Regions from separate parts of the Edwardsiella piscicida genome, predicted to be linked through region 1. Evidence: riboswitches for the same ligand, from Rfam matches in the RefSeq annotation. Region 1 holds a riboswitch; the other holds the start of a gene.

Region 1 (3,634 bases):
GGGGCGATGTCGGTCGTTAACGGCCCCAGCGTATAGAAGGGAGCCTCGTGGCAGTGGCTGAGCTCCTCCTCCATATTTCGCTGAATCATGTGCATGGGGACGTGGCCCGGACCTTCGATCATCACCTGCACATCGTATTCCCAGGCGATTCGGGTCAGCTCGCCAAGGGTATGCAGCTCGGCGAACTGTGCCGGATCGTTGGCATCCTGGATCGATCCGGGCCGCAGGCCGTCGCCGAGTGACAGCGCGATGTCATAGGCGCTACAGATCTCGCAGATCTCGCGGAAGTGCGTATAGAGGAAGTTCTCCTGGTGGTGCGACAGGCACCATTTGGCCATGATGGCGCCGCCGCGCGATACGATGCCGGTCAGGCGCTCGGCGGTCATCGGAATGAAGCGCAGCAGCAGGCCCGCGTGCAGGGTGAAATAGTCCACGCCCTGCTCCGCCTGTTCTAACAGCGTATCCCGGACCAGCGGCCAGTCAAGGTTCTCGGCGATGCCGTTGACCTTCTCCAGCGCCTGGTAGATGGGGACGGTACCGATAGGCACCGGGCTGTTGCGGAGGATCCACTCGCGCGTCTCGTGAATATAGCGGCCGGTAGAGAGATCCATCACGGTATCGGCGCCCCAGCGGGTGGCCCACACCAGCTTTTCGACCTCTTCCTCTATCGAGGAGGTGACAGATGAGCTGCCGATGTTCGCATTGACCTTTACCAGAAAGTTACGCCCGATAATCATGGGCTCTGACTCGGGGTGGTTAATGTTGGCCGGAATGATGGCGCGCCCGGCGGCGACCTCGTCCCGGACAAACGCTGGCGTGATATTGTCCGGCAGGTGGGCGCCGAAGGCGATCCCCGGGTGCTGCTGACGTAAGACGGCACTGCGAATGCGCTCGCGCCCCATATTTTCACGCAGCGCGATAAACTCCATCTCTGGGGTGATGATACCCTGTCTGGCATAGTATAGCTGCGTGACGCGATGTCCCGGTCGCGCGCGCCGCGCGGATGAGCGCTGTTCAAAACGCAGCGTCTCCAGATCCCGATCGGCCTGGCGGCGGCGAGTATAGTCTGAGCTGCGCCCCGGCAGGATCTCGCTGTCGTTGCGCTCCGCGATCCAGGCGCTGCGTATGGCCGGCAGTCCGCGGCGTAGATCGATCTCCGCCTGCGGATCGCCATAGGCGCCGGAGGTGTCATACACCGCAATCGCTTCATTATCACGCCACTGCGGCTGCTCTGGCGTTCCGCCGATCAGGGTTGGACTTAAGCTAATTTCGCGCAGGGGGACGCGGATATCCGCTCGCGAGCCCTGCAGGTAGATGCGTTGGGAGCTGGGATAGGCTTGCGCCTGGAGATTATCGATAAAGGCCTGAGCCTGGGCCCGGCGCTGGCGACGCGGCGCGTCGCGGTGAGTAAGGGTAGACATAGCAAATTCCTGCCATCAACGGTGTTACAGGGAAAAATTGCTTGTCTGGAGCTCGGAGAGGAGTAATGAATAGTGGTGAACGTTTCAAAAGGGCCTGAGCCCGGTTCAGCGTGATAATTACTCTTGTTCCCTTCGTGGGTATTAGCCCAATCAGGTTCCGCGGATCCCGAATCAACGGTCTCAGCCTGTGATACGGCGTATCAGCTAGGCACTCCGACAAGATAGCGCGCAGCGCAGGCTGCGCCTACGATGCGGGAGCCAGTGTAAGGAGCGGCCTGCGAAACTGCAAGCATTGTTAATAATATGTTTAGTAATGACGTAGACTTGATGCGCGCTGCCTGCGCGGGGGAAGCCGGGCGCGTCCATCGAGCGTAAGGGGTTTATACGGTGACAGTGGCACAGCAATTGAGTGACAGCGATAGCGGCTGGTGGGTGGTCAGCGATCGGGGACGTATCTGGCTGCCGGAGGGCGAGCTGCCCTACGGTAGCGCCGCTCAGTGGCATTTGGTCGGCGAGACGGCGTATCGCATCGGTGAGTGGCAAGGCATGCCGGTATGGCTGCTGTGTCTGACGTATCCGCAGGACATGACGTCGGTTCGCCAGCTGATCGATGCCGATCGCGGCCTGTTTCAGCTGGCCGGGCGCGGCGTGCAGCTGGCGGAGTTTTTTCAGTCCCACCGTTTCTGCGGCTCCTGCGGGCACCCGATGCACGCGAGCCAGCAGGAGTGGGCGCGTCTATGCGCTCATTGTCAGCAGCGCTATTACCCACAGATCGCCCCCTGCATCATCGTTGCCATTCGCCGTGATGATCACATTCTGCTGGCGCGGCATAATCGCCACCGTAACGGAATCTATACCGTATTGGCGGGCTTTGTCGAAGTGGGGGAGACCCTGGAGCAGGCGGCGGCGCGGGAGATTTTTGAGGAGAGCCGACTGCAGGTGAAGAACCTGCGCTACGTGACCTCGCAGCCGTGGCCGTTTCCCCATTCGCTGATGATGGCCTTTCTGGCCGACTATGCCGCCGGCGACCTGTGCCACGATCCTAAAGAGCTGCAGGAGGCCGATTGGTATCGCTATGATCGTTTGCCGCAGCTCCCCCCGGCCGGCACCGTAGCCCGCCGTCTGATCGAAGACACCGTCGCGCTGTGCCGGGCGCAGCATGAATAAGCAGACCGCATGTTACAATGCCATCAAATAATAATGGGAGCCGAAGGATGACCGAACTGAAAAACGATCGCTACCTGCGCGCGCTGCTGCGCCAGCCGGTCGATGTGACCCCGGTATGGATGATGCGTCAGGCGGGGCGCTATCTGCCGGAGTACAACGCCACCCGCGCGCAGGCCGGTAACTTTATCGCCCTGTGTAAAAATGCCGAGCTGGCCTGCGAGGTGACGCTGCAGCCGCTGCGTCGTTTCCCGCTGGATGCGGCTATTCTGTTTTCTGACATACTGACCGTGCCAGATGCCATGGGGCTGGGCCTCTATTTCGAGGCCGGCGAGGGGCCGCGTTTTACCCATCCGGTGACCTGTCACGCCGATATCCAACGGCTCCCGATCCCCGATCCTGAACAGGAACTGGGCTATGTTATGGACGCGGTGCGTACCATTCGTCGCGATCTGCGCGGCGACGTGCCGCTGATCGGCTTCTCCGGCAGCCCCTGGACGCTGGCGACCTATATGGTAGAGGGCGGCAGCAGCAAGGCCTTTACTAAAATCAAGAAGATGATGTACTCCGATCCGGCGGCGCTGCATCTGCTGCTGGATAAGCTGGCGCAAAGCGTCATTCTGTATCTGAATGCGCAGATCCGCGCCGGGGCGCAGGCGGTCATGATCTTTGATACCTGGGGAGGCGTGCTGACCGGGCGCGACTATCGCGAGTTCTCTTTGCGCTACATGCACCAGATTGTCGATGGCCTACAGCGCGAGAGCGAAGGCCGCCGGGTGCCGGTGACCCTGTTTACCAAGGGCGGGGGGCAGTGGCTGGAGGCGATGGCTGATACGGGCTGCGATGCTCTGGGACTGGACTGGACCTGCGATATTGCGGACGCCCGCCGCCGGGTTGGCGATCGGGTGGCGCTGCAGGGCAATATGGATCCTTCGCTGCTGTATGCGCCGCCGGCGCGCATTGAGCAAGAGGTCGCGACGATCCTGGCCGGCTTTGGCCAGGGCGAGGGACACGTGTGTAATCTGGGTCACGGCATTCATCCGGATGTC
Region 2 (3,634 bases), 950 kb from region 1:
GCGGCCTGCTGAAGATCGGCGCCGTCGATACGCTGGTCTCTGCGGCTCAAGACGCAGGGTTTGGCAGCGGGGCGATGATCGTGGCGATGAGCGCCGTGCTGGCACTATCGGCGTTTTTGATGGGCTCCGGTAATGCGGCCTTTTTCTCCTTTGCGGCCCTGATCCCCAAGATCGCCGCCTTCCTCAAGGTGGACGTGGTGACGCTGCTGCTGCCGATGCAGATAATGACCAGCTTCGGCCGTACGGTGTCGCCGATTACCCCGGCGATCGTGGCGATTGCCGGCATCGCCGGCGTATCGCCTTTCCTGGTGATTAAGCGTACCGCGATTCCGATGGCGGTCGCGGCGCTGATGAATCTGCTGCTGACCTTTACCCTGCTGCCGCTGTAGCGCGCAGGGTATGGGGTGATTGCGCTGAAAAGATAACGAAAAGTTTAATAAAGCGGGGGACGCATTTTGCTAGGCTGCCGAAGGGATGACATAACATGGGAGCCCAGTGATGAAAAAAATGCTTTTACTTACCGCGATGTTATCTGTAATCGGCGCGGCGGCGCAGGCCGCGCCGGTGGGCACGCTGAGCGTGCATATCCTGAATCAGCAGACGGGAAAACCGGCCCCCGGGGTGGCGGTGATGCTGGAAAGGCAGGATGGCAGCGCGTGGCGTGAGATCGCCCACGCCGCGACGGATAACGACGGCCGCGTCCGCTCGCTGTACCCGGCGGCCGCCGATATGGACCCCGGCGTCTATCGGGTGACCTTTAAAACGGGCGCCTATTTTCATGGTCAGGGGCAGGAGACCTTTTTCCCGGAGGTGCCGGTCTTATTCCAGGTAACGCAGCAGAATGAAAAGCTGCATGTGCCGCTGCTGCTAAGCCAGTATGGCTACGCTACGTACCGCGGCAGCTAACGTCGCCCGCGCGGTGTGCCGCCGCGCATTTACAATCGCCGGCGTGAGTATTATCCTGCCGCTGGATTAACCGTGTGTTAATGACAGTATTTTGATGAACAACTGACTCGGGGTGCCCTTCTACGTGAAGGCTGAGAAATACCCGTATTACCTGATCTGGATAATGCCAGCGTAGGGAAGTCACGGTGTCTGACCGCGCCGCCTTCTTCACGCCGGTGGGAGAGACGCCATGTTGACACAACCCGCCCCCCTGCCTGATGCGCTGTGCGCTCAGGCGCTGATGACCTTACGCCAGCGCGCGCCGCTGGTTCACTGCCTGACCAATGAAGTGGTGCAAAGTCTAACGGCCAACGTGCTGCTGGCGCTGGGCGCAGCCCCGGCGATGGTGGTGCAGGCCGAGGAGGCCCGCCAGTTTGCGGCGCTGGCCGACGCGCTGCTGATCAATATCGGTACGCTGTATGACGCGCGCGCCGACAGTATGCTGGCGGCGATTGAGGCGGCCAACCTAGCAGGAACCCCCTGGGTTCTGGATCCGGTGGCCGTCGGTGCGCTGCGCTACCGCAGTGATTTCGCCCATCGTCTGCTGCACCTGCGCCCGGCGGTGATTCGCGGCAACGCCTCTGAGATCCTGGCGCTGGCCGGCGCCCCCTCGCGCGGACGCGGCGTCGACAGTCAGGATGATGCGCTGGCGGCGCTGCCGGCGGCAGCGGCGCTGGCGCGCGATAGCGGCGCGGTGGTGGCGATCACCGGCGCCAGCGATTACGTGACCGATGGAGATAACAGCTACCGGATCGACGGCGGTGATCCGCTGATGACCCGGGTCGTCGGTACCGGCTGCGCGCTGTCGGCGGTGGCGGCGGCCTTCAGCGTATTGGACGATCGTCTGACGGCGGTAGCCAGCGCCTGTCGGGTGATGGCGCTGGCGGGTCAGCGGGCGGCGGCGCAGGCCAGCGGTCCCGGCAGCTTCACGCCCCATTTCCTGGATGCCCTGTATGGCCTTCAGCCCGCCGTCATCGCGGGGGAGGGGGCATGAGTATGCGCGCAGAACGGATTAATGCCCTGACCATCGCCGGTACCGATCCCAGCGGCGGTGCCGGGATCCAGGCCGATCTCAAAGCCTTTTCCGCGCTGGGCGCCTATGGCACCAGCGTCATCACCGCGCTGGTGGCCCAGAATACCCGCGGCGTACAGTCGGTTTACCCTATCGACACCGGGTTTGTTCGGGCGCAGCTGGACTCCGTGCTGAGCGATGTGCGTATCGACAGCGCGAAAATTGGCATGCTGGCCAGCGCCGATATCGTCGCCTGCGTCGCTCAGACGCTGACGCGCTACCCGCTGCCGTACGTCGTTCTGGATACGGTTATGGTGGCCAAAAGCGGCGATGCGCTGCTGGCGCCGCAGGCCGTCAGCGCGATTCGCGAGCAGCTGCTGCCGCAGGTCTCGCTGATCACCCCCAATCTGCCGGAGGCCGCCGCGCTGCTGGGGTGTTCGATGGCGGAAGATGAGACGGCGATGGTTGCCCAGGGTGAAGCGCTGCTGGCGCTGGGGTGTCAGGCGGTATTGATGAAGGGGGGACACCTGCGGGGCGGGGAGAGCCCCGACTGGCTGCTGACCCGCGACGGCGCCGCCGAGCGCTTTAGCGCGGTGCGCGTGGCGACGCGCCATACTCACGGGACGGGCTGCACCCTGTCCGCGGCGCTGGCGGCGCTGCGCCCGCGCCATGAGGACTGGCGCGCTACCGTTGCCGCCGCGAAGGCGTATCTGCAGGGGGCGCTGATGGCCGCGGACTCCCTGCAGGTGGGACAGGGCATTGGCCCGGTGCACCACTTTTACCGCTGGTGGTAAGAGGCTGGAGTTAGGCGGCGGCGTGCTGCGTCGCTAGCGCATTCAGCGCGGCGAGCCGCTGCAGGTGCTCGGCGTCGAAGCGGTTGAGGGTGAAAAACGGCATTTCAGCGTCCGGGCGCAGCGCCAGGGCCAGCGTCGGTTTATCCGCCTCGCCGGCCAGCCAGCCGATCAGATAGCTGGCCTGACGCTGCGGGCTTTTCCAGCTCAGCAGCAGCGAGGGCCACGGGTTGGATTCGCTGGCGGCCCGAGTGGCGATGAACAGGCCATCGTACCAGCGCCCGGCGTAGTCACCGTCGTGCTCCAAGGTCTGCGGATCGCGCTGTAGCCACTGGTGCAGGCGGCTGACCGCGTCGCAGCTCAGGCTGTTCTCCAGCGCCTGCCACTGCGGATAGCCATGGCTATGCTGCCAGCAGGCGATACCCAGATAGTCATTGATCTCCGCCCACCAGCCCGTCATCTGCTCACGCAGCGTGGTATCGCGTACGGCGCGGTAGGGAACCAGTCGCCGATCGCCGGCGGCCAGATCCTGTAGGGCGACCAGCGGCAGGGTTTTCGGTTTACTGCGTAGGGTGGCCCACAGCAGCAGCTTGGGAATGCGCGGCGTAATGGTCTGCACGCTGAAACGATACGCGTCGCCGACGGAGAGGACTACGCCGCTGGAGGTGCCGCGTTTGTCCTGATAGTTACGGATGATAACCAGCGGATTGAACGCCATCCATCCGGTCAGGTAGCTCTCCTGCGGGCGATCGGCGTGGCCAAAGGCGTCGACCCGCTGGCGGATGGCCGAGCAGTCCAGCGCATCAAGCGCGCCGGCGGTGGCGGCATCGTAGCGCTCGCGCGCGAGGGCGGGCAGCGGGGGAAGGGTAATCATATCGCTCATAGT

Evidence for each region. A riboswitch is a leader RNA that binds a small molecule or an ion and turns the genes downstream of it on or off. The one in region 1 is predicted to bind thiamine pyrophosphate.
Region 2: linked by a shared signal. The riboswitch ahead of thiM (hydroxyethylthiazole kinase) and the one ahead of thiC (phosphomethylpyrimidine synthase ThiC) in region 1 are both predicted to bind thiamine pyrophosphate.

What each region holds. Positions count from the first base shown of each region.
Region 1 is NZ_CP090968.1:194,985-198,618, forward strand. Features, by position in the region: gene thiC (phosphomethylpyrimidine synthase ThiC) at 1-1,421, opposite strand, end outside; TPP riboswitch at 1,532-1,647, opposite strand; gene nudC (NAD(+) diphosphatase) at 1,815-2,588, shown strand; gene hemE (uroporphyrinogen decarboxylase) at 2,636-3,634, shown strand, end outside.
Region 2 is NZ_CP090968.1:1,149,968-1,153,601, forward strand. Features, by position in the region: gene dcuC (C4-dicarboxylate transporter DcuC) at 1-389, shown strand, start outside; gene uraH (hydroxyisourate hydrolase) at 499-906, shown strand; TPP riboswitch at 1,005-1,101, shown strand; gene thiM (hydroxyethylthiazole kinase) at 1,136-1,939, shown strand; gene thiD (bifunctional hydroxymethylpyrimidine kinase/phosphomethylpyrimidine kinase) at 1,936-2,751, shown strand; gene L1P05_RS05175 (hypothetical protein) at 2,762-3,631, opposite strand.